DNA from 4 places in the Rhodoferax sp. WC2427 genome. Region 4 is predicted to be linked to each of the others. Evidence: predicted binding sites of a transcription regulator. Region 4 holds the regulator's gene; each other region holds the start of a gene.
What was found. The regulator FNR, encoded in region 4, switches genes on or off when oxygen is low (the NO sensors DNR and NnrR bind a similar motif). The targets are predictions, from matches to a motif close to TTGATNNNNATCAA.
Positions count from the first base shown of each region.

Region 1 (7,024 bases), 130 kb from region 4:
GGTGCAGGCGGTGGCGCAGTTTTTGGCGGCGTTTCCGGTCAACCTGATGTTTCCGCTGGTGGTCTACCTGCTGGTGACCTGGCGGTTGAACCCAAATATCTGGCTCAGCCCGCTGATGGTGTTCGGCACCCAGTGGTACATCCTGTTCAACGTGGTGGCCGGGGCTGCCACCATCCCGAACGAGCTGCGCCTGGCCGCCGACAACCTGGGTGTGACAGGCTGGCTCAAGTGGAAGCGCGTCTACCTGCCTGCGGTGTTCCCCAGCTACATCACCGGGGCCATTACCGCCAGCGGCGGCTCGTGGAACGCCAGCATCGTGGCCGAGTACGTCACCTGGGGCAAAACCACCCTGGTGGCTGACGGCCTGGGCAGCTACATCAAGCAAATGACCGATGCAGGCGACTTCCACCGCATCGCGCTGGGCATTGGCGTGATGTGTATTTTTGTGATGCTGCTGAACCGCTTCTTCTGGCGCAAGCTGTACGTGCTGGCCGAAGACCGCAGCCGCTGACGCGGCGCTGGAGAACCCCTATGAATCTGATCGAACTGCAAGGTGTGGCCAAGTCTTTCCGCGCCGCCGACGGCACCGCCCGCAGCGTGCTGGAGTCGGTGGATTTCCACCTGGCCGATGGCGAAATCGTGGCCCTGCTGGGCAAGTCGGGCTCGGGCAAGTCCACCCTGCTGCGCATCATGGCCGGGCTGATTCCGGCCGACCACGGCAAGGTGGAATACCGCCAGCGGGCCATCCACGCGCCGGTGGCGGGCATCGCCATGGTGTTCCAGTCGTTTGCCTTGTTCCCCTGGCTGACGGTGCAGCAGAACGTGGAGCTGGGCCTGGAAGCCCAGGGCGTGCCCGCCGCAGAGCGCCAGACCCGCGCCGATGCGGTGCTGGAGATGATTGGCCTGGCCGGGTTTGGCGGCGCCTTGCCGCGCGAGCTGTCGGGCGGCATGAAGCAGCGGGTGGGCATTGCCCGCGCCCTGGTCACCAACCCCGATATTTTGCTGATGGACGAGGCGTTTTCGGCGCTGGACGTGCTGACCGGCGAAACCCTGCGCAACGACATGCTGGAGCTGTGGGATGGCGACCAGATCCCCACCAAGGGCATCCTGATCGTCTCGCACAACATCGAAGAGGCGGTGATGATGGCCGACCGCATCATCATCCTGGCCAGCGACCCGGGCCGCATCCGCGACGAGGTGCTGATCGACCTGCCGCGCCCGCGCGACGCAGATGCCGTCGAGGTGCGGGCGCTGATCGACGAGGTCTATGCCTTGATGACGCAGCGTCCCGCGCAGGAGGCGACCGCTGGGGAGCCGGTCACCGCCCACTTGGGCTACCGGTTGCCGCCCACCGATGTCAGCCACATCGAAGGCGTGCTGGAACTGCTGGCCGATGCGCCGTTCGACGGGCATGCCGACCTGCCGCAACTGGCCGAAGAGTCCGAGCTGGCCGACGAAGAGCTGTTCCCCACCTACGAGGCGCTGGGCCTGCTGGGCCTGGCCCATGTGGACAAGGGTGACATCCACCTGACTCCGCTGGGCCAGCACTACGTGGATGCCGACCAGGCGCGGCGGCAGGAGATTTTTGGCCAGCAGCTGCTGACCCACGTGCCCTTGGCAGCGCACATCCGGCGCAACCTGGAATCCGAGCCCAACGGCACCCTGTCCGAAAAGCGCTTTCTGGACTTGCTGGAGGAGTTCATGGACGCGGTGGAGGCCCAGCGCGTGCTGCAGGTGGCCATTGAGTGGGGCCGCTATGGCGAGGTCTATGGCTACGACTACCACACCGGGCGGCTCACGCTGCCCGAGGAATCGGAAACCTGAGATGCTATTGAATTAAGAGCTGCTCACGCCGATTCCATAAGCATGGAGCGCCGATTTCCTATAAATCGGTGTGGCTTAGAACTTCCAGCCCAGGCCGATGCCAAACAGCACCGGGTCGACCTTGAAGGTGCCCAGCTTGGTGCCACCGGCGGCAACGTCGGTGCGGATGTAGACCTTCTTCAGGTCGAAGTTCAGCACCATGTTCTTGGCCACCGGAATGTCCACACCCACTTGCAGGGCGGGACCAAAGCTGTTGCGGTCCACCGTCACGCCTGCGGGCAGGTTCACCGAGCTCAGGCGGGTGTAGTTCAGGCCCGCGCCCACGTAGGGCGTGAAGTTGCCCTGGGGCGCGTGGTACTGCAGCGTCAGTGTGGGGGGCAGGTGCTTGAAGCTGCCGATGGCGGTGCCGCCTGCGCTCAGCGTTTGTTTTTGCGGCACGGTCAGCACCAGCTCGGCGGCGAAGTTGGGCGTGAAGAAGTAGCTGATGTCCAGCTCGGGCATCCACTTGTTGTTGATGGACAGCGAGAGCGGGGTGGTGTCGCCATTGGCGCTGTCCAGGTGCACGGCGCGGGCGCGAACCAGCCAGGGACCGGGGGCGCTGGACTGGGCCAGGGCGGCGGTGGACAGCAGGGCGCAGAGTGCGGCGGCGAATACGGTTTTTTGCATGGTCTTCTTTCAATCAGGTTGCGGGAACATCCCACCCCTTGATTACAGAAGACCGGGCCCTTGGGGACTTTGCGCCGCATCAAACCGTGTGTACACCGGGTTTGCGCCAGATCAAACGTCCACCAGGTTCACCCGGTTGAAGGACGCTTTATGGGCGAGCCGGACTGGTTGCCTGGCCCTGGAAGTCGGTCCAGCAGTGGCGCGTGAAGTCGTACAGCTTGCAGGCGCGTGCGGTGTCAAAGTACCAGCGCCATGAGAACGGCTGCACCACGATGCGCCCGGGCAGCAGCTCTTCCAGCTTGGCCTGTGCCACCTTGAGCTTGTACAGCGGGATGCTCATGTCCACGTGGTGGGCGGTGTGCTCCATGATGTGGTGCACCAGCGCGCCGATCTGCAGCGGGAAGGTCAGGTGCACCGTGGTGGACACAAACGGCTGGGCCCGCAGCCACACCGCGCGGTCGTCGTGCCACGACACCTTGACGTGCGTGTGGTGGCCGTAGATCACAAAGCCCATCATGTTGAACCAGAAGAACATCGGCACCGCAAAGCCCAGCAACAGCAGCAGTGCCACCGATTGGCCGGTGGCCAGCGCGGCGGCGGCCAGCGCGGCGATCCAGAGCAGGGCAAAGGCACTGACCAGAAGGCAATCCCAGGTGAAGACGGCACGGTGGGTGTTGCCCATTTGCGACTTCCCGGGAAACACCATCTTTTTCCACCAGATCTCCACCATGTAGTACAGGCCCGGCCCCCAGCCGCTGCGGTAGATGCGCTGCAGCACCCGGCCCACCGGCGACAGGGCCTGGTATTCCTGCTGCGTCAGCGGGGCCCAGACAAAATCCACGCCCTTGAGGTTGGTGAAGCCGTGGTGCACCACGTTGTGGCCTACATCCCACAGGCTATAGGCCGTGAGCGACGGCAAAAAGGCGATGCGGCCCAGCCATTTGTTCAGGCCGCGGTGCGGTGTCAGGCTTTGGTGGCAGCCGTCGTGGCCGATGACGAACAACCGCCCCACCACGAAACCTGCGGCCAGTCCGCACAGCAGCTTGGCCCACACAGATGCCAGCAACACGGTGCCGGTCAGCAGGGTGCCCAGCACGGCGTAGTCCAGTGCCAGCAGCCACAGGGCGCGCAGCGTGGTGCGCTGTGACAGGGGAATCAGCCAGGAACGGATCACCTTGCGGTGCGGCAGCGGTACGCCGGGTGCCAGGGGTACGGGTGGGAGGGTGGAAGTGTGGTTTTCAGTCGAAGATGACATGGCAAAACACGGTCAACGTGTATTTCAGGTGGGTGATTTGCCTAGCGAAGCCGGTGGCCGCGCATGGGTACGCAAATCAGCTGCCGCGATCCTATGCGCGCTGGGCGGCAGCCGTACTGACCCAGATCAAAGCATTTGCAGGGCGTGGCACCATGGTAACTTTGTACCAAGGCCCCGTGCCCGTGGCGCAACTAGGGTTTTCATGGTTGTTCTGTAACCTTTTAGTAACTACTTTCGTGTGAAAATGGAAACTAAATTACACCGGAGACTTTCGCATGCCCCGCCTCGCCACCAAAATTGTTGCCACCCTCGGCCCTGCTTCCAATTCGCCAGAAATTCTGGAACAGCTGATCCGAGCGGGTGTGAATGTGGTGCGGCTGAACTTCAGCCATGGCAAGGCGCAGGACCACATCGACCGCGCCATGATGGTGCGCGAAGCCGCTCGCCGTGCGGGCGTCGAAGTGGCCATCATGGCCGATCTGCAGGGCCCCAAGATCCGTGTGGCCAAGTTTGCCGAAGGCAAGGTCATGCTGGAGCCCGGCCAGAAATTTGTGCTGGATGCCGCCCGCACCGAACCCGGCGACATCTACGGCGTGGGCCTGGACTACAAAGAACTGCCGCGTGAAGTCAAGCCCGGCGACGTGTTGCTGCTCAACGACGGCCTGATCGTCATGACCGTCGAAGCCGTGCACGGCGAGGCGGTGCACACCATCGTCAAGCTCGGCGGCGAACTGTCCAACAACAAGGGCATCAACAAAAAGGGCGGTGGCCTGACCGCCCCGGCGCTGACCAGCAAAGACATGGACGACATCAAGACCGCCATGTCCTTCCAGGCCGACTACGTGGCCGTGAGCTTCCCCAAGAACGCCACCGACATGGAAATGGCCCGCCAGCTGTGCAACGTGGCTGCCGCCGAATTCCGCCACAAGCCCGGCATGATCGCCAAGATCGAGCGCGCCGAAGCCATTCCGCACCTGCAGTCCATTCTGGATGCCAGCGACGGCATCATGGTGGCGCGTGGTGACCTGGCGGTCGAAGTCGGCAATGCCGCCGTGCCCGCCCTGCAAAAACGCATGATCCGCATGGCCCGCGCCAGCGATAAGGTGGTCATCACCGCCACCCAGATGATGGAGAGCATGATCACCAACCCGGTGCCCACCCGCGCCGAGGTCAGCGACGTGGCTAATGCCGTGCTGGACGGTACCGACGCAGTGATGCTCAGCGCCGAAACCGCTGCCGGCAAGTTCCCCCTGGAAACCGTGCTGGAAATGGCCAATATCTGCCGCGAAGCCGAAAAGGCCGAGTTTGGCGAGCTGGAAGCCGACTTCAAGGGCAAGATCTTCAGCCGCATCGACCAGTCCATCGCCATGGGCGCGCTGTTCACCGCGCAGCACCTGGGTGCCAAGGCCATCGTGGCCATGACCGACAGCGGCTCCACCGCCTTGTGGATGAGCCGCCACAGCATCCACGTACCCATCTACGCCCTGACCCCGCGCCTGGCCACCCAGCGCAAGATGGCGCTGTACCGCAACGTGTTGCCTCTGTTGATGGACGCCAGCACCGACCGCGACACTGCGCTGGGACAGGCCGAGAGCCATCTCCTCAACCGCGGCATCGTGCAGCGCGGCGATGTGTACGCCATCACCTGCGGCGAGCCCATGGGTGCCCCCGGCGGCACCAATATGCTGAAGATCTGCCAGGTCAGCTGATGTTCCTGGAGGGCTGCCTAGCGCAGCCCTCGCTTCTTCCGGTGGCCCATGCAACGTGGGTCTTGCAGGCCCGCATGGCGGCCTGCACGGGCCGGTTTTCCTTGGATACGGGTGCCCAGGGCACGCGCCAACAAATAGTTACAAAGCTGTATCCGCCGGGTGGCGCGGCTTTTGCCTGCACGCCGTTGTTGGCACAACGCTAGAATTGGCAGAGTTACCAAGCGGTTACCAAAACGGCGGATACCACTCCGCGGCCTGGTTTTGGCCCGCTTTGCCCCCGTTTTTTTACTCTCTGGAACCACCACCATGGCACTCGTTTCTATGCGCGAACTGCTGGACCATGCCGCCGTCAACGGCTATGGCATCCCGGCCTTCAATGTCAACAACCTGGAGCAGGTCCAGGCTGTCATGCAAGCCGCCGACGAGGTGGGTGCACCCGTCATCCTGCAGGCCAGCGCCGGTGCGCGCAAGTACGCGGGCGAGCCCTTCATCAAACATTTGATCCAGGCCGCGATCGAGACCTGGCCCCACATCCCGCTGGTCATGCACCAGGACCACGGCCAAAGCCCCGAAGTCTGCCAGGGCGCGATCAACCTGGGCTTTAGCTCGGTGATGATGGACGGCTCCCTGCAGTCCGACGGCAAAACCATCGCCAGCTTTGACTACAACGTTGAAGTCACCCGCAAAGTGGTCGAGCTGGCGCACCGCGTCGGTGTGACGGTGGAGGGCGAACTCGGCTGCCTGGGCTCGCTGGAAACCATGCAGGGCGACAAAGAAGACGGCCACGGCACCGACGACGTGATGACCATGGCGCAGATGCTGACCGACCCCGAGCAGGCCGCCGAATTCGTGCAGCGCACCCAGATCGATGCGCTGGCCATCGCCATCGGCACCAGCCATGGCGCCTATAAGTTCACCCGCAAGCCCACCAGCGACATCCTGGCCATCCAGCGCATCAAGGAAATCCACCTGCGCATCCCCAGCACCCACCTGGTGCTGCACGGTAGCTCCAGCGTGCCGCAAGAGCTGCTGGCCATCATCCGCGAGCACGGCGGCGACATGAAGGAAACCTACGGCGTGCCGATCGAAGAGATCCAGGAAGCCATCAAGCACGGCGTGCGCAAGATCAACATCGACACCGATGTGCGTCTGGCCATGACCGGCGCGATCCGCAAGTTCTTCATCGAAAACCCCGAAAAGTTCGACCCCCGCGACTACCTCAAGCCCGCCCGTGAAGCCGCCAAAAAGCTGTGCAAACAGCGCTTTTTGGAGTTCGGTTGCGAAGGCCAGGCGGCCGGCGTCAAGGGCCACACCTTACAGGTGGTGGCGGGCCACTACGCCGACGGCCTGCTGGCCCAGGTCATCCACTAATTCGAAGGATTGGTAAGGTTCAGCCGAAACTCTCGGCCAGAACGGATGCCCGCCAGAAACACCGCAGAACTGGCTTTGCCAGGCTGCTGGTGTGGCCCCCTGCAAGGGGGTTGGATGCCACATGCGTACTCGGCTTTGCAAGCCGATTCCGGGGCAGTGGGCAAGCCTGGGGGTGTGCCTATCTTGGCCTGATCAGGCC
Region 1 covers NZ_CP162006.1:327,300-334,323, forward strand. The annotation lists gene AB3G31_RS01525 (ABC transporter permease) at 1-511, shown strand, start outside; gene AB3G31_RS01530 (AAA-associated domain-containing protein) at 532-1,824, shown strand; gene AB3G31_RS01535 (OmpW family protein) at 1,900-2,490, opposite strand; gene AB3G31_RS01540 (fatty acid desaturase) at 2,639-3,745, opposite strand; gene pyk (pyruvate kinase) at 4,021-5,454, shown strand; gene fba (class II fructose-bisphosphate aldolase) at 5,761-6,825, shown strand; gene AB3G31_RS01555 (hypothetical protein) at 7,004-7,024, opposite strand, start outside.
Region 1: a site for FNR is predicted at 3,862-3,875, ahead of AB3G31_RS01540 (fatty acid desaturase). Genes of this name have one in related genera too.

Region 2 (7,024 bases), 1.2 Mb from region 4:
GGGGGCCAGCAGCGTGCTGACCCTGGAGCTGTCCAACCTGGGCGAGATGGTGCGCCTGCACGGACATGGCTGGTCCGACCAGTTCTGGGGCCAGCTGGTGGCGGCCGTGCGCGCCCATGCGCTGACCTGCCCCCTGCAACCCTACGATCCGCACTACTTCATGCTGTCCGACCTGACCCTGTCCATCGTGCTGCGCGGGGTGACGCTGGAGAAACTGCAGTACACCGGCATGGCCGACCATTTTTATGCCGAGCTGTCCGACTACCTGCTGCGCACCCGCGCGGGCGAGGCTGCACCCCGTCTGCGCATGGGGGTGGCCATGGGCAACGACGGCACGCACAAGTCGGCCGATGCCATCTTGCGCAACCTCAGCCTGGCGCTGCAAAGCGATGCCCGGCCGCTGCGCTACTTTCACCGCTCGTTCGAAGAAAAAGCGCTGCTGGACGAAAAGCTGCGGGCCATGCTGGTCGGCTGGATCAGCGCGGGCCGGGCACCCCTGGCCTACCAGCCCAAGTGCGATCTGCGCACTGGCCAGGTGCTGGGGGCAGAAGCCCTGCTGCGCGCCAAGGACGCGAGCGGGCACCCGATTTCGCCACCGCTTGTGCTGGAGGTGGCGGCGCGCAACCAGCTGCTGATTGAATTCGAGTGGTGCACGGTGGAGACCGTGGTGCACGCCATCGGCGTTGGGCTGGCGGCCCAGCGGCCCTTGCCGCTGGCGGTCAACGTGTCGGCGGCTTCGCTCACCGTGCCGGGGTTTGGCCTGCGGGTGGTGTCGCTGCTGCGCCGAACCCGCACCCCTTGCGATTTGCTGACCGTGGAGGTGACCGAGAACAGCCCGGTGCCCGATATCGACACCGTGGGCGAAAGCATGGCGGCCATGGCCAGCGCCGGGGTGAAGCTGTCGCTGGACGACTTCGGCACCGGCTACTCGGGCCTGTCCATGCTGGCCAAGTTCACGTTCACCGAGATCAAGATCGACCAAAGCATGGTGGCCCGGCTGGAGCAGCCCCGCATGCAGGCCGCCGTGTCGCTGGCCCAGGAAAGCGCCGTGCGCTACCACGCCAGCCTGGTGGCCGAGGGCGTAGAAACGCCCATGCAGATCGAGCGCCTGTACGCGCTGGGCATCCGCTGCGGACAGGGCTACCACTTTGCCCGCGCCATGGAACTGGCCAGCCTGCTGGCCTGCGGCCGCCTTCCCCACGGCGTGCCCGTGGTGGCCGAACCGGTCTCCCAGTGGTAAGACGGTTGCTATTGAATCAGTAGCTGCTTACGCCGATACCATAAGCGCTGGCGCCTTATTTTTCATAAATTTCAGCGGGCTGCCGCCCTGCCGCTTTGGATGCGCCCGGGCTTGGCAGCAGACGCTCGGCGGCCATTCGGTCAATGGGCGATGGGTACGCCCGCCATCAGCTTGCGCATTTCAAACGCCTTGCGGGCCATCGCCACCAATTGGTTTTCGGTCGGGTGGTCCACCACCTCATAGCCCACGATCTGCGGGGCGAGGAGGGGGCGGTGCTTTTCGGCGTAATGCCGAAAATCGGCGGTGGCAGTGTGCGAGCCGGTCACCAGCACCTGCTGGACGCCGTCCAGCGCGTCGCAGACTTCGCCGAAGAATTCGTGCACGGTGCGGACGCCGCTGTTGTGCTGGCCGGTGGGGTGCTTGTGGGCCTGGATGCGCTGCGGTAGCACCTGCTCGGCATTGAATTGCACTACCAGGGCGGATTGGTGGTCGGTCAGTACGACGGCATGGAACAGCGGCATATCAAAGTTTCCTTTCAAAAATCGAGGCACAGGCCACGCAACGCAGAGACTGGGGCTCCACGCGCAGGCGTTCAAAGGGTATGGGCTGCGCGCAGTCCACGCAGGTGCCAAAGTGGGTGTCTTGCAGGTGTTGCTCGGCCCGGTTGATGGCCGCCAGCTCGCGCACGTCCATGTCGGTCAAGGCCATGTCGACCTCGCGTTCGCCCGCGTTTTGCGGGAAGTCGTCGCTGCCCTGTGCCAGGGCGTCCTGGGCGTGGTCGACCCGGGACTGACCGTTGTTGTGTTGCGCCAGATCGCTTTGCAGCGCAAGTCGGCGCGCCTGCAAGGCGCTGCCAATCGTGTGGAGCTGCTCTGGACTGAGGTGGTTGTGCATGGTGGTCTCCTGTGTTTGCATCATGGGCGCGGAGGGGCGGCAGGGTACTGATACAGATCAATGGCGGGCCAGTAAACATCGCCGGATTTGGCCGCAACCTGGGTAGGGAGATGCGTTTTATTGCTATTTAAATCGTAGCTTCTTACGCCCAATGGATAAGCGTGAGCGGCTATTTTTATTGGTATTGTTGATGCGCTGCACTAATTCGCCTGCGGTGCGATACTTGCCGTCCCCCCTACAACGAGACACGCACCATGCAATACCGCCCCCTTGGCCGCACCGGCTGGAACATCTCAACCGTCAGCTTCGGCGCCTGGGCCATTGGTGGCACCTGGGGCGAGGTCAGCGACGCCGAATCCATGGGCGCGTTGCACCGCGCGCTCGACCTGGGCGTGAACTTCTTTGACAGTGCCGACGTCTACGGCGATGGCCGCAGCGAGCGCCTGCTGGCCCAGCTCAAGCGCGAACGCAGCGAACCCTTCTTTATTGCCACCAAGGCCGGCCGCCGCCTGAACCCGCACGTGGCGGGCGGCTACAACCGCGAGAACCTGACCGCCTTTGTGGAACGCAGCCTGGTGAACCTGAACACCGACGCACTCGACCTGCTGCAACTGCACTGCCCACCCACCGACGTCTACTACATGCCCGAAGTGTTTGGCGTGCTGGACGACCTGCAAAAGGCCGGCAAGCTGCGCCACTACGGCGTGAGCGTGGAGAAGGTGGAAGAGGCGCTGAAGGCCATCGCCTTCCCCGGCGTGCAAACCGTGCAGATCATCTACAACCTGTTTCGCCAGCGCCCGGCCGATCTGCTGTTTGAGCAAACCCAGAAGCGCGGCGTGGGCATTCTGGCGCGGCTGCCGCTGTCCAGCGGTTTGCTCAGCGGCAAGATGACCGCCGACAGCCATTTCGAAGCCGACGACCACCGCCTGTTCAACCGCGAGGGCGCGGCCTTCGACAAGGGCGAAACCTTCTCCGGCCTGGACTACGCCGTGGGCCTGCAGGCCGTGGAAGCCATGCGCCCCCTCGTGCCCGAGGGCATGACCATGGCGCAAATGGCGCTGCGCTGGATCCAGATGCACCCGGCCGTCACCTGCAGCATCCCCGGCGGCAAGCGCGCCTCCCAGGTGGCCGATAACGTGGCCGCCGCCGACTTGCCCGCCTTGAGCGACAGCACCATGCAGGCCCTGGCCGCGGTGTACGAGCGCTTTGCCAAGCCCCTGGTGCACCAACGCTGGTAAGGCGAATATGACCACCGAAACCATCGGCTTCATCGGCCTGGGCCTGATGGGCCACGGCATGGCTAAAAACATCGTGGACAAGGGCTATGCGCTCACGGTCTACGCCCGCAGCGATTCCGAGGCGGTCACCGACCTGCTGCAGCGCGGTGCCGCCCGGGCCGACTCGCCCCAGGCACTGGCCGCACAGGCCACGGTGGTGTTCTTGTGCGTGACCGGCTCCCAGGACGTGGAGGCGCTCATTCGTGGGCCGAACGGCCTGGCCAGCGGCCTGCGCCCGGGGTCGGTGCTGGTCGACTGCTCCACCGCCGACCCCACCTCCACCGTGGCCCTGGCCGTCGAGTTGGCCGCCATCGGCGTGACGCTGGTGGACGCGCCCCTGAGCCGCACGCCCAAAGAGGCCTGGGCCGGCACGCTGGACACCATGGTCGGGGCCGACGCCGCCACCTTTGCGCGCATCCAGCCGATTTTGGCCACCTGGGCCGGGCGCATCGTGCACATCGGCGCGCTGGGCGACGGCCACCGCATGAAGCTGGTGAACAACTTCATCTCGCTGGGCTACGCCGCGCTGTACGCCGAGGCCCTCACCGTGGCCCAGGCCGTGGGCATCGCCCCCGAGCGCTTCGACGCCGTGGTCCGCGGTGGCCGCATGGATTGCGGCTTCTACCAAACCTTCATGGACTACACCCTGAATGGCAACCGGGAGGCGCACAAGTTCACCCTGAAAAACGCCTACAAGGACCTGCGCTACCTCGGCTCCATGGCCGACGCGGCGGGTATCGCCAACAGCCTGGGCAATGCCGTCAAAAACAGCTTTGGCCTGGCGCTGGCAAATGGCGGCGAAGACCTGTTTGTACCCATGCTGCCAGAGCTGGTGGGCCGGTTGAACGGGGTGGATCTGGTGCCGGGTGCGGTGAAATAGACCCGTCCGGGCTGCTTCGGTGCCCAAAAAGCACCCATGCTCGGTTAAAGTCTTGCCGTACAACGGCGTGCCCCTGCCGCCGAATGGATTTCACCGATGGATGCGAAGCGAGACCCCGTGCGATGACGCAGCAAGCGACCATTTCTAGTGAACAGACCATTGCCACCGCGCCCAGCCTGCCACTGTTGCGCGCGGTAGCCGACACCCTGGACAGTTTGGGCGTTGCCGTGTGCGTGTTTGACGATACCGACCACACCCTGCTGTGGAATGGCAGCTTCCTCAAGTTCTTCCCCGAGCATGCCGGGCAGGTCCACGCCGGGGAGCCCTACCGCGCCAACCTGCGCCGCTTCTACCAGGGCCGGCTGGCGGCGGACGAATTGGCGAAGATCGACAAGTACATCGACAGCGGGATCGCCCGCCACCGCACCCAGCAGCGCCCCTTTGCCTTTGAGCACCTGGGCGTGCGCCTCTGGGTGGCCTCGCTGCCCCTGCCCGGCGTGGGCCGCATCCGCATCTGGCAGGCACACACCTCGGCGACCGACCCGCAGGGCCCGACCATTCTGGCCACCACCGCCATTGACGGCGCAGCCCTGTTTGATTACGTGGCCGACGGTGTGATGGTCACCGGGGCCGATGACCGCATCCTCTGGGCCAACGCACCGTTTGTGCAGCTGTACGGCCTGCCCAGCCGCACGGCCGCCACCGGCGCGCACCTGGAATGGGTGTACCGCACCGCCTGGCAGGGTCAGGAGCCGCAGAGCCCGGCTCTGTTTGACGCGGGCTTGCTGACCCTGGCGGAGCACACCCACTTCACCGGGTCACCGTTTGAGCTGCCCCTGCCGGGTGCCCGCTGGAGCCGGGTGATCGGGCAGCGCAGCCCGGACGGCAAGGGCTTCTGGGCGCACGTCGACATTACCGTGCTCAAAGGCCAGCAGCAGCAACTGCTGGAGGCCGAGCGCCGCGCCCGCGAGAGCGAGGCCATCCTGCAAGAGAAGTCGGCCCTGCTGGAGGCCACATTGGCGACCATGGAGCAGGGCGTGATGATGGTCAACGCCGAGCGCGTGGTGGTGGTCTGCAACCGGCGCGCCCGGGAGCTGCTCAACCTGCCCCAAAGCCTGGTCGACAGCCGCCCTACGCTGGACGCGCTGGCCGACTACCAACTGGCCTCGGGCGAGCTGGTCCAGGTGCCGGACGAGGTGCTGGCCACCGTGCGCACCGGCGATATCTTTGACCGGCCCTATGCCTACGACCGCACCTGCCGCGACGGCCGGGTGGTGGAAATCCACAATATTCCGATGGCGGGCGGCGGCGTGCTGCGCACCTACACCGACATCACCGAGCGGCGCCGTGCCGAAGAACGTATCCGCCACGTGGCCCGCCACGACGGCCTGACCTCGCTGGCCAACCGCGAGGTCTTTCTGGAGAGCCTGGCGGCAGCGGCCGCCGCCGCAGTCCCCGGCACGGTCGGGTTTGCCGTGCATTTCATCGACATCGACCGCTTCAAACCCATCAATGACCACTACGGCCACGCCATCGGCGACAAGGTACTGGCGTTGATTGCCGAGCGCATGCGCACCGTGGCCCGCGACGGCGATGTGGTGGCCCGCATGGGCGGCGATGAATTTGCGGTGCTGCAGTGCCGGGTGGAGCAGAACGAGCAGGCGCGGGGCCTGGCGTACCGCATGCTGGAGGGCATAGGCCGCGACATGGAGGTCGAGTCGCACCAACTGCAGGTGGGCGCGTCGATCGGCGTCGCCCTGTACCCCAGCGCAGGCCTGGATGCCGACACCTTGCTGCGCAACGCCGATGCCGCCATGTACGCCGCCAAGGCCCAGGGGCGCGACTGCGTGCGGGTGTTCGGGGACCACGACAATCCGGCATCGGTGTACTAGGGTCCCAGCTATGCTCCTGTTTTGATAGCTTCTTACGCTGATTCCGTCAGCGTAAGGGCCCGATTTTTCTTAAATCCGGGGGCGGTCCGCTCAGGCCATCAACTCTGCCAGCTGCGCCCGCAGCGCGGCGTTCTCTGCCGTCAGTTCGGCCACGGTCTGCTTCAGGCGGGCAATGATGCCCTCGGGGGAGTCCGGCTCGGTGCGCTCCACGGCCTTGGCGGCGCGCACCTGGCGGGCGGCCTGCTGCAGCTCTTTCTTGCCCCCGGCGGCGGCGGCCATCTGCGCCTCGGCGGGCAGGGTCGCCACGGTGGCGGCGGTGCTGATGGAGATGGTGCCGGCTTTCACGGCGGCCACCAGCTCGGGCGCAGCCGACTTCTGGATTTTCTCGATCTGCGTGAACGTGCTGTTGCTGATGCGTGCCGACTTGGCCAGCGCCTCGCGGGTCAGCACGGGCTCGGCAGCGGGGGCCACTGCCGCAGGCGTTGCCGATTCCTCCCACGGCGCGGTGGCGCTGGCGGGGGCTTCGGTTTTGGCGGGCTGCTCGCGCCCGGCCAGGATGTCTTTCTTGCGCAAGGCCAGCACGCCACGCTGGAAGTCCGACACGCTGCGCCGCCCCAGGTGCTGGTCGATCATCCACAGGTGCACATCGTCCAGCGTCTGGAACGCGGTGTTTTGCACGGTGTTGAACGGGATGTTGTGCGCGCTGCAAATGCCGTAGCGGTTGTGCCCATCCACCAGCACATCGCCCCACAGCACCAAGGCGTCGCGGCAGCCCTCGGCCAGGATGCTGCGCTCCAGCGCGGCGTGCTCGTCAGGGGTGAGCGGGTCGATATAGGCCAGC
Region 2 covers NZ_CP162006.1:1,647,543-1,654,566, forward strand. The annotation lists gene AB3G31_RS07920 (EAL domain-containing protein) at 1-1,240, shown strand, start outside; gene AB3G31_RS07925 (hypothetical protein) at 1,381-1,761, opposite strand; gene AB3G31_RS07930 (TraR/DksA family transcriptional regulator) at 1,763-2,134, opposite strand; gene AB3G31_RS07935 (aldo/keto reductase) at 2,389-3,372, shown strand; gene AB3G31_RS07940 (NAD(P)-dependent oxidoreductase) at 3,380-4,291, shown strand; gene AB3G31_RS07945 (diguanylate cyclase) at 4,414-6,183, shown strand; gene AB3G31_RS07950 (hypothetical protein) at 6,274-7,024, opposite strand, start outside.
Region 2: a site for FNR is predicted at 2,182-2,195, ahead of AB3G31_RS07930 (TraR/DksA family transcriptional regulator). Genes of this name have one in related genera too.

Region 3 (7,024 bases), 720 kb from region 4:
GGCCAGCGCTTCACCCCGGCCTACCGCAGCCAGGTGCTGGGCCGGCACGGCAGCCGCTTCGACTCCAGCACCGCCACCCTGGCGCTCACCGCCGTGGCGCTGACGGCACCCGCGCGCGAACTGCTTTCCCTGAAGCTATTGCAGGAAGCCCGCTACGTGGACGGCCTGGACACCACCGCCGTGCAGGTCGTGGAAAAGCTGCTGCGCGATGCCGGCCTGGCTGCCGCCGCAGACCGCCTGGTGGCGGCCGACGCCGACTTGCTCTTGGCCAACACCACCCGCCAGCAACGCGCCCAGCGGTTGATGCACAGCCTGGGTGCCACCGGTGTGCCCGCCCTGGTGCGGACCGACGCATCCGGCAGCCGCCTGCTGCCCGGCAACGCCCTGTTTGGCAGCTTCGAGCAGCTGATGGACGCGCTGCAGGCGTAAGCTGGCGCAGGAGGCATTCCCCATGACCGCATTGCACACGCAACTCACCCAGGTGCTGGCCCACCTGCGCGCCAACCGCTGGACCGAAGCCCACAACCTGGTCCAGACCGACAACTCCCCTTTGTCGAACTGGCTGCACGGCATCGTCCACATCCAGGAAGGCGACCTGGAAGACGCCGAATACTGGTACGACCAGGCCGGGCGCAACTTCCGCAGCCGGGGTAGCTTGGCGGAAGAAATGGAGCGGTTTGAGGCGGAATTGCTCTCAAATAAAGAATAAAAAACAGGAGCGTGCCACGCCTATGGAATAAGCGTAAGAGGCACTTTTGGCACCTAAAAAAAACCTCAATTCTCAAAAATCCGCGTCTGCGCCGCTTCCCCCGCCCGCACCCAGCCCCGGTACATGCCCGCGCTGATGTAGGGCAGGGCGATGTGGCCCTGGCGGTCTACCGCGATCACACCGCCTTCGCCCCCCAGCCGGCCCACCTCGGCCAGCGCGGCGCGGCTGGCGGCCTCCAGCGTGGCCCCGGCGTAGGCCATGCGGGCGTGGATGTCGTGGGCCACGCAGGCGCGGATGAAATACTCGCCCGAGCCGGTGGCGCTGACCGCGCAGCTCTGGTCGTTGGCGTAGATGCCCGCGCCCACCAGTGGCGAATCGCCGATGCGGCCCGGGTGCTTGTTGGTCATGCCGCCGGTGGACACGGCACTGGCCAGATGGCCCGCGCTGTCCAGGGCGACTGCGCCCACGGTGCCGAACTTGCGGGTCTCGTCCAGCGGCGCAGCGTGGTCCATCTGCATGGCCGCACCGGCGGCGTTTTGTACTTGGTGCAGCTGCGCCAGCCGGTGGTCGGTGTGAAAGTAGCCGGGCGGCATGGCCTCGAAGCCGTGGTCGCGGGCGAACTGCTCGGCCCCCTCGCCGCTGAGCAGCACGAAGGTCGAATCCATCACCGCGCGCGCCAGTTGCACCGGATTGCGCAGCGTGCGCACCCCCGCCACCGCCCCGGCGGACAGCGTGGCCCCGTCCATCACCGCGGCATCCATCTCGTGCTGCGCCGCCGAGGTGTAGACCGCGCCGCGCCCGGCGTTGAACAGCGGCTCGTCCTCCAGCGCCCGCACCGCCGCCACCACCGCGTCCAGCGCGCTGCCGCCCTGGGCCAGCACCACCTCGCCCGCGGCCAGCGCGGCGCGCAGCCCGGCGTGGTAGGGCGCAGCATCGGATTGGCCGCGGGCAATAGTGCCTGCGCCGCCGTGGACGGCAAGGGTGTACGGAACGGTCAAAGCGGTCTCCCCGGAAAACAAAAATAGCCACTGTACTGGATGCAAAATAGCCGCATGACTTCACCCCGTGTTCGCATCCAGACCGCCGATTTCGACCCCCGCGCCGAGCTGGACGCGCTGCGCCAGGGCGACCGCCGCGTGGGCGCGGTGGTGAGCTTTTTGGGCACCGTGCGCGACTGGCACCCCGATGCCACGGGCGAGGTGCTGAGCCTGGAGCTGGAGCACTACCCCGGCATGACCGAGCGCGCCATCGAGGCCATGGTGGACCAGGCTTTGGCCCGCTTCGACATCTACGCTGCCCAGGTGATCCACCGCGTGGGCCTGCTGCAGCCGCTGGACCCGATTGTCTGGGTGGCGGTGAGCTCGGCGCACCGGGGCCAGGCGTTCCAGGCCTGCGAATTTTTGATGGACTACCTGAAAACCCAGGCCCCGTTCTGGAAGAAGGAAACCACCCCGCAAGGTGAGCGCTGGGTGGATGCCCGCGTGCAGGACGACGCCGCCCTGCAGCGCTGGGGCATTGCCGCCAGCAACGCTTGAGGCTGGCCCGGTGGCCGCCTAATTCAGGTACTTGGGCCGGTCTGCCGCCACCGGCGCGTCGCTGGTGGGCAAGGGCGGCGGGCCCAGCACCTCGCTGCCTTCGCTCCAGGCCGACTGCTGCAAGGCGCGCTCCAGCAGTTGCACCAGGCCGTGCACCAGCGGCGGGGCCAGTTCCACCTGGAAGCCGCGGCCGTCGGCCTGGCCCGCCAGCTGCTCGTTGAAGGCGATTTTCAGGGGGCCATTGGCCACCGGTGTGATGCGCACCTCGGTCACCAGCAGCGGGGCGCTGCCCAGGGGCAAGGTGGTGGGCGCGACGGCATCGGGCGCGTCCTGGTAGGGGGTGGAAAAGTCGGCATCCCGCAGCACGGCTTCGCGCTGGAAGTCGGCCAGCATCTTCTTGCTGGCCTCATCGCGCAGGTGGGAGGCACTGCCGTCCTGGCGCGCCACATGCTCCACCACCGCCTTGTTCAGCGTGGGCCACAGGGCCAGGGTGAGGCGGCGGGTGAGCCACAGGCGCATCTCGGAACCCTCGGTGGAGTTGATGCGCACCAGAATGCGGTCTTGCTCCTGGTTGTAGCGGGCCGAGAGCTGGTGGATGTTCATGGACCAATTTTAGGACTTTGGGCTCCGTCGCATCTGCTTCTGTTTTTATAGCTGCCTGCGCCTGTCCCATCGGCACAAGAGCCTGATTCTTTATCTACCCCTGGTTTGATCTGGCGCAAGCTTGCCCACTGCAGCGCCTTGAAAATGCAGGCATCCGGCCCATCTGTCACAGCATTGGAGATCCACATGCGACAAGACAAACTTACTACCAAATTCCAGGAAGCCCTGGGCGACGCACAAACCCTGGCACTCGGTGCCGACCACGGCTACATCGAGCCCGCCCACGTGCTGGCGGCCATGCTGCGCCAGGACGACGGCCCGCAGGCGCTGCTGCAGCGCGCGGGCGTGAACGTGCCCGGCCTGCTGGCGGTGGCCGAGGCGGCGCTCAAGAAGCTGCCCACGGTGCACGGGCAAGACCAGGTGCAGCCCAGCCGCGACTTCGTCAGCCTGCTGCAGGGGGCCGAGAAAGAAGCCATCAAGCGCGGTGACCAGTTCGTCTCGGGCGAGCTGTTTTTGCTGGCCCTGACCGATAGCAAGGCCGACTTTGCCCAGCAGGTGCGGGCCGCGGGCCTGACCCGCAAATCGCTGGAAGCGGCGATTGACGCGGTGCGCGGCGGCCAGAACGTGGACAACGCCGATGCCGAAGGCCAGCGCGAATCCCTCAAGAAATACTGCCTGGACCTAACCGAGCGCGCCCGCATGGGCAAGCTGGACCCGGTGATTGGCCGCGACGACGAAATCCGCCGCGCCATCCAGGTGCTGCAGCGCCGCACCAAGAACAACCCGGTGCTGATCGGCGAGCCCGGCGTGGGCAAGACCGCCATCGTCGAAGGCCTGGCCCAGCGCATCGTGGCGGGCGAGGTGCCCGAATCGCTCAAAGGCAAGCGCGTACTCTCGCTGGACATGGCGGCCCTGCTGGCCGGGGCCAAGTTCCGCGGTGAATTCGAAGAGCGCCTGAAGACCGTGCTCAAAGAGCTGGCCAAGGACGAAGGCCAGACCATCGTCTTCATCGACGAGCTGCACACCATGGTGGGCGCGGGCAAGGCCGAGGGCGCCATGGATGCGGGCAACATGCTCAAGCCCGCCCTGGCGCGCGGCGAGCTGCACTGCGTGGGCGCCACCACGCTGGACGAATACCGCAAATACATCGAGAAAGACGCCGCCCTGGAGCGCCGCTTCCAGAAGATTCTGGTGGGCGAGCCCACGGTGGAGGCCACCATCGCCATCCTGCGCGGCCTGCAGGAAAAGTACGAAGTGCACCACGGCGTGCAGATCACCGACCCGGCCATCGTGGCCGCCGCCGAGCTCAGCCACCGCTACATCACCGACCGCTTCCTGCCCGACAAGGCGATCGATCTGATCGACGAGGCCGCGGCCAAGATCAAGATCGAGATGGACTCCAAGCCCGAGGTGATGGACAAGCTCGACCGCCGCCTGATCCAGCTGCAGATCGAGCGCGAAGCCGTGCGCCGCGAGAAAGACGAGTCTTCGGTCAAGCGCTTTGGCCTGATCGAGGAAGAAATTGCCAAGCTGCAAAAAGAGATCGCCGACTACGACGAGATCTGGCAATCCGAAAAAGCCCAGGCCCAGGGCAGCGCGCAGGTGATGGAGGCGATTGAGAAAATGCGCTTCCAGATCGAAGAACTCAAGCGCAAGGGCGACTTCAACAAGGTCGCCGAGCTGCAATACGGCAAGCTGCCCGAGCTGGAAAAGCAACTCAAGGAAACCCAAGACAAGGAATCTGTCAAAGGCGCCACCAGCGCGCCGCGCCTGCTGCGCACCCAGGTGGGCGCGGAGGAAATCGCCGAAGTGGTGGCCCGTGCCACCGGCATTCCAGTGAGCAAACTGATGCAGGGCGAGCGCGACAAGCTGCTGCAGATGGAGGTCAAGCTGCACGACCGCGTGGTGGGCCAGGACGAGGCCATCACGGCGGTAGCTAACGCCATCCGCCGCAGCCGCGCAGGCCTGTCTGACCCGAACCGGCCCACCGGCTCCTTCCTGTTCCTGGGCCCCACGGGCGTGGGCAAGACCGAGCTGTGCAAGGCGCTGGCGGGCTTTCTGTTCGACTCGGAAGACCACCTGGTGCGCATCGACATGAGCGAGTTCATGGAGAAGCATTCGGTGGCCCGCCTGATTGGCGCGCCGCCCGGCTACGTGGGCTACGAGGAGGGCGGCTACCTGACCGAGGCCGTGCGCCGCAAGCCCTACAGCGTGCTGCTGCTGGACGAGGTGGAAAAGGCCCACCCGGATGTCTTCAACGTGCTGCTGCAGGTGCTGGACGATGGCCGCCTGACGGACGGCCAGGGCCGTACTGTGGACTTCAAGAACACCGTGATCGTGATGACCAGCAACATCGGCTCGCCCATCATCCAGAACATGGTGGGCCAGGACTACGAGGACATCAAGGACGCGGTGCAGGACGAGCTGAAGAACTACTTCCGCCCGGAATTCTTGAACCGCATCGACGAGACCGTGGTGTTCCACGCGCTGGACGCGAAGAACATCGAGGCCATCGCCGCGATCCAGATCAAGGTGCTGCAAGCCCGCCTGGCCAAGATGGACCTGGCGCTGGAGATCTCCCCTGCGGCCATCGCCGAGCTGGCCAAGGTCGGCTTCGACCCGGTGTTTGGCGCGCGGCCCTTGAAGCGCGCGATCCAGCAGCGCATCGAGAACCCGCTGTCCAAGCTGCTGCTGGAAGGCAAGTTCCCGCCCAAGGACGTGATCAAGGTCGAAGTGGACCCGATCCAGGCGCCAGGGCAATTTAGCTTCAATAAGGCCTGATGGGCATGCAAAAGGGGCTGGGAATCACTTCCCAGCCCCTTTTTTGTTGGAATCCAGACGGTTACTTGACCTTCTTGGCCTGGGCGGTGGACCACTTGCCGGCGAAGGCTTGCAGGTCGCTCAGGCGCTTGAGCAGGTCGGCACCGCTGGGGGTGACGCTGTAGCCTTCGGAGCCGTGGGTCAGCAGGTCGGCTTCGCGCAGCTCTTTGAGGCGGGTGTTCAGGGTGTTGGGGGTGACACCGCCCACGCTGTCTTGCAGCAGGCGGAAGGTTTGGGCGTGTCCGTCGCGCAGAGCCCACAGCACCCGGATGGCGTAGCGGGATTCCAGCAGGGCCAGCAGTTGGTGGACGGCGACGTTTTCTTTGGAACTCATGGTGTGTTCTCCTCGGTGTATTGGTTGGGGCCGTGCAAGACGCTTGGAACGGGTTCTTACACGCCAATGCAGTGGACCAACTATACCGCAAAAATCAAAACTGCTACTAGTTTAATAGCATTGTATGCACGAGGTATCTGCGCTGTAACTGAATTACGTCCGGTATATTTTTTGCAGCAAGCGAATCAGCGTTTTGCGCTCGGTGGCCGTCAGGCTGCTGGTGGCTTCGATTTCCAGCCGTTCTACGGTGCTTTCGGCTTCTGCCACCAGGGCTTCGCCAGCGGGGGTCAGATGCAGGCCCACGGCACGGCCATCCAGGGGGTGGGGCTGGCGTTCGATCAGGCCGCGTTTTTCCAGGGCGCTGACCATGCCGACCACGTTGGGCGGCAGCAGGCTGAGGGTGGCGGAGAGCTGGCGCGAGGTGATGCCGGGGTTGTGCGTGATCAGCGACAGGATGGAGAAGTCCACCGTGCGCAGGTCGTACACCGCCATGCGCTTCAAAAAGATCTCGATGATGACCAGGTAGGCCCGGCGGGCGTTGTAGCCCACCAGGCCCTCCAGCATGGTGCTGTCGACGGTGCTGGCGAACTTGGGGGGGCTGGATACGGTCATGGCGCTATTTTGCCAGCCGTTTTCAGCCCCATGGTGCACACCTATTGACAGCTACTTGCAGCTGAAGCTGTCGGCACTTTCCACGTCGCCGCTGCCCTTGTAGCGTGCCACCTTGGGGTAGACGCACAAGGGCCGGGTGCGGGTGGGCGACCAGGAGGCGGGCAGCTCGGTGTTGACCACGTTGGCACCGGCGCCGCGGGCGTGGGCCAGCACGCTGTCGGGGGCCTGGCCTTTTTCGACCCAGTTGACCAGCGGGGCCAGCATGTCGAACTGGTCGGTGGCCAGGCCGCCGGAGCAGTGGTTCATGCCGGGCACCAGGAACAGGCGGGCAAAGCGGTCGGCGCTGCCGCCGTTGGCGGTTTGCAGGCGGTCCATCCAGTCGGCGGTGTCCACCGGGGAGAACACGCCGTC
Region 3 covers NZ_CP162006.1:1,174,901-1,181,924, forward strand. The annotation lists gene AB3G31_RS05655 (DsbA family protein) at 1-429, shown strand, start outside; gene AB3G31_RS05660 (hypothetical protein) at 452-709, shown strand; gene AB3G31_RS05665 (isoaspartyl peptidase/L-asparaginase family protein) at 775-1,707, opposite strand; gene AB3G31_RS05670 (molybdenum cofactor biosynthesis protein MoaE) at 1,762-2,244, shown strand; gene AB3G31_RS05675 (hypothetical protein) at 2,263-2,847, opposite strand; gene clpB (ATP-dependent chaperone ClpB) at 3,034-5,628, shown strand; gene AB3G31_RS05685 (helix-turn-helix domain-containing protein) at 5,690-6,001, opposite strand; gene AB3G31_RS05690 (MarR family winged helix-turn-helix transcriptional regulator) at 6,155-6,613, opposite strand; gene AB3G31_RS05695 (tannase/feruloyl esterase family alpha/beta hydrolase) at 6,665-7,024, opposite strand, start outside.
Region 3: a site for FNR is predicted at 2,953-2,966, ahead of clpB (ATP-dependent chaperone ClpB). Genes of this name have one in related genera too.

Region 4 (7,024 bases):
GACCAAGTTTTCGGCCTGCGCGGCCTGCCACGGCGTGGGCGGCAAGGGCAACCCGGCCCTGGGTGCACCCAATCTGTCGGACGATATCTGGCTGCATGGCTGGGGCGAAGCCGCCATTATCGCCATGGTCAACAACGGCAAAACCAACCAGATGCCCGCCCAGAAAGACAAGCTGACCGAGGCACAAATCCATGTACTGACCAGCTACGTATGGGGTTTATCGAACAAGCCGACGCCGTAGGCCATGCGTAAAACCATCCCCATCACACCGGTAGTCGCCGATGGCGAAGAGCTGGTGTCGCTGTACGCGGCCCAGCCCAAAATCTATCCGCGCTCGGTGCAGGGCCTGTTTGCCCGCTGGCGCTGGGGCATGGTGTTCCTCACGCAACTGGTGTTCTACGGCCTGCCGTGGCTGCAGTACGGCGAGCGCCAGGCGGTGCTGCTGGACCTGGCAGCGCGGCGCTTTTACCTGTTTGGCCTGGTGCTGTACCCGCAGGATTTCATCTACCTGACGGGCCTGCTGGTGGTGTCGGCGCTATCTCTGTTCTTGTTCACCGCCGTGGCCGGACGGCTGTGGTGCGGCTTTACCTGCCCGCAGACGGTGTACAGCGAAATCTTCATGTGGATCGAGCGCCACATCGAGGGCGACCGCGGCGCACGCATGCGCCTGGACGGCGCGCCCCTGTCGGCCCAGAAGCTGGGAAAAAAGTGGGCCAAACACGCGGTGTGGATTCTGCTGTCGCTGTGGACCGGCTTCACCTTTGTGTCGTACTTCACCCCCACGCAAGAGCTGCTGCAAGAGTCGCTGCACCTGAACTTTGGCTCCTGGGAGGTCTTCTGGGGCCTGTTCTACAGCGCGGCCACCTATGGCAACGCAGGCTTCATGCGCGAGCAGGTGTGCAAATACATGTGCCCCTACGCCCGCTTCCAGAGCGCCATGTTCGACAAGGACACGCTCATCGTCAGCTACGACACCCGCCGCGGCGAGCCGCGTGGTGCCCGCTCCCGCAAGGCCGATCCGGCGGTGCTGGGCCTGGGCTCGTGCGTGGACTGCACTCTGTGCGTGCAGGTCTGTCCCACCGGCATCGATATCCGCCAGGGTTTGCAATACGAGTGCATCAACTGCGCCGCCTGCGTGGACGTGTGCGATGGCGTGATGGACAAAATGGGCTACGCCCGGGGCCTGATCCGCTTTGCCACCCAGAACGGCATTGCCGGGGGCTGGAATGCGCGCCAGATTCTGCGCCGGGTGCTGCGACCCCGGGTGCTGATCTACACCGCACTGCTGTGGACCATCGCTGCCGTGCTGCTGGCCACGCTGCTGCTGCGCACCCCGCTGAAGGTCGACGTGGTGCGCGACCGCGCCGCCCTGTCGCGCATTGTGGGCGGTGGCCAACTGGAGAACGTCTACCGCCTGCAGGTGATGAACGCCACCGAGGCACCGCAGCGCTACACCCTGTCGGCCCACGGGCTGGACGGGCTGGTGGTGGCATCGGAGACGGAAGTGGAAGTGGGTGCCATACAGTCGCGCTGGGTCGCGGTACGCCTGCACATCCCCTACGGTTCGGCCACGCCCGGTTCGCACCCGGTGGTGTTTGACATCCAGAGTGCCGACGGCAAAGACCGCGTATCCGAAAAATCCACGTTCATCGTGCCCCGATAAGGAGAAGACCCATGTCTGAAAAAATCCCACAACCTTGGTGGAAATATGGCCACGTGTGGCTGGTCATCTCCGGCCCGCTGTTGGTGGTGGTGGCGGCACTGGTCACCGCCTGGCTGGCCTTCACCCGGCAAGACCCGGTACTGGCGCAAGACTATTACCGCCAGGGCCAGGAAATCAACAAAACCCTGGCCCTGCAGGGCACACTGGCCCCGGCCGAGCTGGGGCGCAACCATGCGGCCACGCCCCCCGGCGCGGTGCGGCAGAAGTAGGAGCGCGGCATGGCAGTGCAACGCATCACCAGCGTGCTGTGGTCGGGGTTTTTGGGGGCGTGTCTGCTAGAAGGCCTGGTATTTGCGGTAGTCGATCCGACGAGCCTGCACTGGCTGGGCCAGCCTCTGGACCTGTCACGCCAGGGGGTCTACAGCCTAGCCTTCTTTGCCTTCTGGACCGTGGCGGCGATGATCAGCAGCCTGACCCTGCTGGTGGGCCAGCCGGTGGGCGAAGCGACTATAAACAGGGTTGAAGATTGACGATGCGCTTGAGCGCTTCGGTGTCCAGGATGCGGATGTGGCGCTGCTTGACTTCGACCACGCCGTCCTCGGCAAACTTGGAGAAAGTGCGGCTCACCGTCTCCAGCTTCAGGCCCAGGTAGCTGCCAATTTCTTCGCGCGTCATGCGCAGCACCAGTTCCAGCGGCGAGAAGCCGCGCGCGTGCAGGCGCTGCACCAGGTTCAGCAAAAAGGCCGCCAGCCGCTCCTCGGCCCGCATGCTGCCCAGCAGCAGCATGACGCCGTGTTCACGCACGATCTCGCGGCTCATGATCTTGTGCACATGGCGCTGCAGGGCGTTGACTTCGCGCGACAGCTCTTCGATGCGGTCAAACGGCATTTCGCAGACCTCTGCATCCTCCAGCGCCACCGCGTCGCAGGTGTGCTGGTCGTTGACGATACCGTCCAGCCCGATGATCTCGCCCGCCATCTGGAAGCCCGTGACCTGGTCGCGCCCGTCTTCGGTGGTGATGGAGGTTTTGAAAAACCCGGTGCGGATGGCGTACAGCGCGGTGAATGCCTCGCCATTGCGGAACAGCGTGGTGCCGCGTTTGACCTTGCGGCGCAAGGCCACCAGGCCATCAATTCGCTCCAATTCCTCCTGGTTTAGACCGAGCGGCATGCACAATTCGCGCAGATTGCAGTTCGAACAGGCGGCTTTGATGGCGATTGGGGTCATGGGCGTAGTATGAACTTTTTTTAAGTCACTATTTTCTGGCACCCACATCTGCATGCCGTTTGATCCACATCAATGGAGGCCAGGACCGTTCACGGCACATTGCAGGCATGCAACAAAAGCGCTCGCCATGACCCGTGTTTTACCCCGTGTTGCCACCGAACTTCTGCAGCGTTACGACGTGCCGGGGCCCCGCTACACCTCTTACCCCACCGCCGACCGCTTCGTCGAAGCCTTCACCGGCGAAGACTACGCCCGCGCCCTGCGCCTGCGCCGGGCCACCGCCACCGCCCTGCCGCTGTCGGTGTACGTGCACATCCCGTTTTGCGAGTCGCTGTGCTACTACTGCGCCTGCAACAAGATCATCACCAAGCGCCATGAGCGCGGTGCCGCCTACCTGCAGTACCTGGAGCGCGAAATGGCCCTGCACTCCGCCCAACTGGGCGTGGGCCGGGCGGTCAGCCAGCTGCATCTGGGCGGCGGCAGCCCCACTTTTTTGAGCGACGGCGAGCTGGCCCAGCTGATGGTGCTGCTGCGCCGCCATTTCAACCTGGCGCCCGGCGGCGAATACGCCATCGAGGTCGATCCCCGCACCGTGGATGCCGAACGGCTGGCGGCCCTGGCCGCGCTGGGCTTCAACCGCCTGAGCTTTGGCGTGCAGGACTTCGATGCCGACGTGCAAAAAGCCGTGCACCGCGTACAGCCCGCACAGCAGGTGTTCGACCTGGTGGCCGAGGCACGCCGCCTGGGCTTCGACTCCATCAACACCGACCTGATCTACGGCCTGCCGCGCCAGACGCCCACCTCGTTTGCCCGCACCCTCGAGCAGGTGGTGGAGCTGCGCCCCGACCGCATTGCCCTGTACGCCTACGCCCATTTGCCCGAACGCTTCAAGCCACAGCGCCGCATTTTGAATGCCGACCTGCCCAGTGGCGCCGCCAAGCTGGCCATGCTGTCGCAGGCGCTGGAGGCCCTCATGGGGGCCGGCTACGTCTACGTGGGCATGGACCATTTCGCCCTACCCAATGACGCACTGGCGGTGGCCAAGCGCCAGGGGCGGCTGCACCGCAACTTCCAGGGCTACAGCACCCAGCCCGACTGCGACCTGATCGGCCTGGGCGTGTCGGCCATTGGCCGCATCGGCCCCACCTACAGCCAGAACGCCAAAACGCTGGAGGCCTACTGCGACATGATCGACCAGGGCCAGCTGCCCGTGGTGCGCGGCCTGGCCCTGGGCCGCGACGACCTGGTGCGCCGCGCCGTCATCATGGCCATCATGTGCCAGGGTGCGGTGCAGTTCGAATCCATCGAGCTGGCCTACCTGGTAGACTTCCGGGCCACGTTTGCCACCGAGTTGCTGGCCTTGCAGCCCCTGGTGGAGGCCGGCATGGTCACGGTGGATGCCACCAGCATCCAGGTCACCGCCACCGGCTGGTTCTTCGTGCGCGCCGTGGCCATGGTGTTCGACCGCTACCTGCAGGCTGACCAAAACCGCGCCCGCTTTTCACGGATCATTTGATGGTCTCCACCCTGGCCTGGACCGCTCTGCTCATGGGCCTGGCCGGTGGCCCGCATTGCGCGGGCATGTGCGGCGCAGCCTGTGCGGGCGTGGTGCGGGTAGCGGGTGCCCGCCAGGGCATGCTGCAACTGCAGGCCGGACGCTTGCTGGGCTACACGCTGGCGGGTGCCTTGGCCGCCGCCACCGTCAACACGCTCGCCTGGCTCACCGCCCCCGCCGCCGCGCTGCGCCCGGTGTGGACGCTGTTCCACGTGGCCGTGCTGGTCTGGGGCGGCACGCTGCTGGTGCTGGCGCGGCAACCCATGTGGGTGGATGGCCTGGGCCGCAACCTGTGGGCCAGCCTGCGCCCCCGCGTAGCGGGCCGGTCGTGGATCCTGGTGGCCGGGGCCGCCTGGGCGCTGATGCCGTGCGGCCTGCTGTACTCGGCGCTGCTGGTCGCCTCGCTCAGCGGCGGGCCGCTGGATGGCGCACTGTGCATGGCCTTGTTTGCCCTGGGCAGCAGCATCACCCTGGTGGCCGGGCCCTGGCTGTGGGTGCGCCTGCAGGCCTGGCGCAGCCCCCAGCGCAAAGAATGGGGCATGCGGGCGGCAGGTGCATCGCTGGCAGGCGTGGCCGTATGGGCTTTGGTGCACGACATGGACCCGCGGGTTTTGGAGTTCTGCCGAAGCCTGTGGTGAAATTCGCCCCATGCACACTCCACCTCGCTTCTGGGCCGACCTCACCACCCGCGACTTCGCGCTGCTCGACCCGGCCCGCACCGTGGCCGTGCTGCCCGTGGCCGCCACCGAGCAACACGGCCCGCACCTGCCGCTGAGCGTGGACACCACCCTGGTCGATGGCGTGATTGCCGCCGCGCTGCCGCTGCTGCCCACCGATGCCTCGGTGCTGGTGCTGCCGACCCAGCAGGTGGGCTTCAGCCCCGAGCATGTGCGCTTTCCGGGCACGCTCACGCTGTCCAGCGAAACCCTCATCCGCGTCTGGACCGAGCTAGGCGCCTGCGTGGCCCGCAGCGGGGTCAAAAAGCTGTTGATCTTCAATGCCCACGGCGGCCAAGTCAGCCTGATGGACATCGTGGCCCGCACCCTGCGCACCGAGCACGGCTTGCTGGTCTACAGCGCCAGCTGGTTCAACCTGCCGCTGATTGATGCGAACGCATTGTTCAGCCCCGAAGAACACCGCTTCGGCATCCACGCGGGCGACACAGAAACGTCGATGATGCGGGCCCTGCGCCCCCACACCGTGCGCATGGAGTTGGCCCTCAACTTCCCATCCACCTCGCAAGACCGCGCCGCCCAGTACCCCATCCTAGGCAATGGCAAAAGCGCCAAGCTGGGCTGGCAAATGCAAGACTACAACCCTACCGGCGCGGCAGGCAACGCGGCTGCTGCCACGGTAGAAAAAGGCCAGGCGCTGGTGGCGGCTTCGGGCCAGCAACTGGCGTTGCTGCTGCAAGAGATTGCCGATTTGCCGCTGTCCACCCTGGTGGACGGGCCGGATCTGGGCTAAACCAGGATTTAGGCCTGTTTTTTAGGCATTAAATCAGCCCCTGCCGCTTATTCAATCAGCGTGAGCAGCTCCTATTTTTGACATCAAAAACAAGAGCATCCGTTCACAGCAAACCATAGGCCAGCATGCCTGCCGTGCCCCACATCATCAGGGCCACCAGCCCGTCCAGCGCACGCCACAGGGCGGGCGACTGCAGGCGCTGCCCCAGCACCAGGGCGCTCAGCCCCAGCCCCACAAACCACAGCACCGACCCGCTGGCCGCGCCCAGCCCAAAAACGGTATTGCCCGGCGAGCCCCAGGCCAGCGAGGCCGTGCCGATCAGCACCAGCGTCTCCACCAGCGCGTGCGGGTTCAGCCAGGCCACCGCCAGCGCCGCCCCAACCGCCTGCTGGCGGCTCATGGCCGCCACCGGCGCCCCCACGGCCTGGTGCGCCGCCGACCCGGCGCGAAAGCGGCCCCAGGCCTTCCAGCCATAGCACAGCAAGAACACCACGCCACCGCAGACCATCGCCGCCTGCACCCCGCGCGGCAAGCCGCCCAACTGCGACAGGCCCAGCACCCCCAGCGCGATCAGCGCCACGTCGGACGCAATGCTCACCGCCACCGTCAGCCCCACATGCTGCCCCCGCAGCCCCATGCGCAGCACGTGGGCGTTTTGCGGGCCAATGGCCACGATCAGCGACAGGCTGAGCAGCAAACCGGCGCTGAAGGCAGGGGCGAGGAAGAAGCTGGACATGGCGGGGCTCTCAAAAAGGAATGCCCAGAGTGTCGAAGTTTTGCGCCACTACTTAAAGTTAACTAAATTAAACTTGCATCACACAAGAAATACTTAACCATGCTCGATGCCCGCCAATTGGAAGCCCTGGCCGCCGTACTCGAATACGGCGGCTTCGGCCCCGCCGCCCAGGCGCTGAACCTCACCCTGGCCGCCATCTCCCTGCGCATCAAGGGCCTGGAGGCCGCCATGGGCCAGCGCCTGTTGGTGCGCGGCAAAACCGTGCGCGCTACACCCGCCGGGCAGGCGCTGCTGGCCCACATCAAACAGCTGCGCATGATGGAGGCCGACCTGCTGGGCGGCCTGCCCGCCACCCGGGGCGCCAAAGGCAGCGCGC
Region 4 covers NZ_CP162006.1:459,855-466,878, reverse strand. The annotation lists gene ccoP (cytochrome-c oxidase, cbb3-type subunit III) at 1-241, shown strand, start outside; gene ccoG (cytochrome c oxidase accessory protein CcoG) at 245-1,663, shown strand; gene AB3G31_RS02200 (FixH family protein) at 1,675-1,932, shown strand; gene AB3G31_RS02195 (hypothetical protein) at 1,942-2,193, shown strand; gene fnr (fumarate/nitrate reduction transcriptional regulator Fnr) at 2,171-2,890, opposite strand; gene hemN (oxygen-independent coproporphyrinogen III oxidase) at 3,018-4,406, shown strand; gene AB3G31_RS02180 (sulfite exporter TauE/SafE family protein) at 4,406-5,083, shown strand; gene AB3G31_RS02175 (creatininase family protein) at 5,094-5,912, shown strand; gene AB3G31_RS02170 (LysE/ArgO family amino acid transporter) at 6,016-6,648, opposite strand; gene AB3G31_RS02165 (HTH-type transcriptional regulator ArgP) at 6,748-7,024, shown strand, end outside.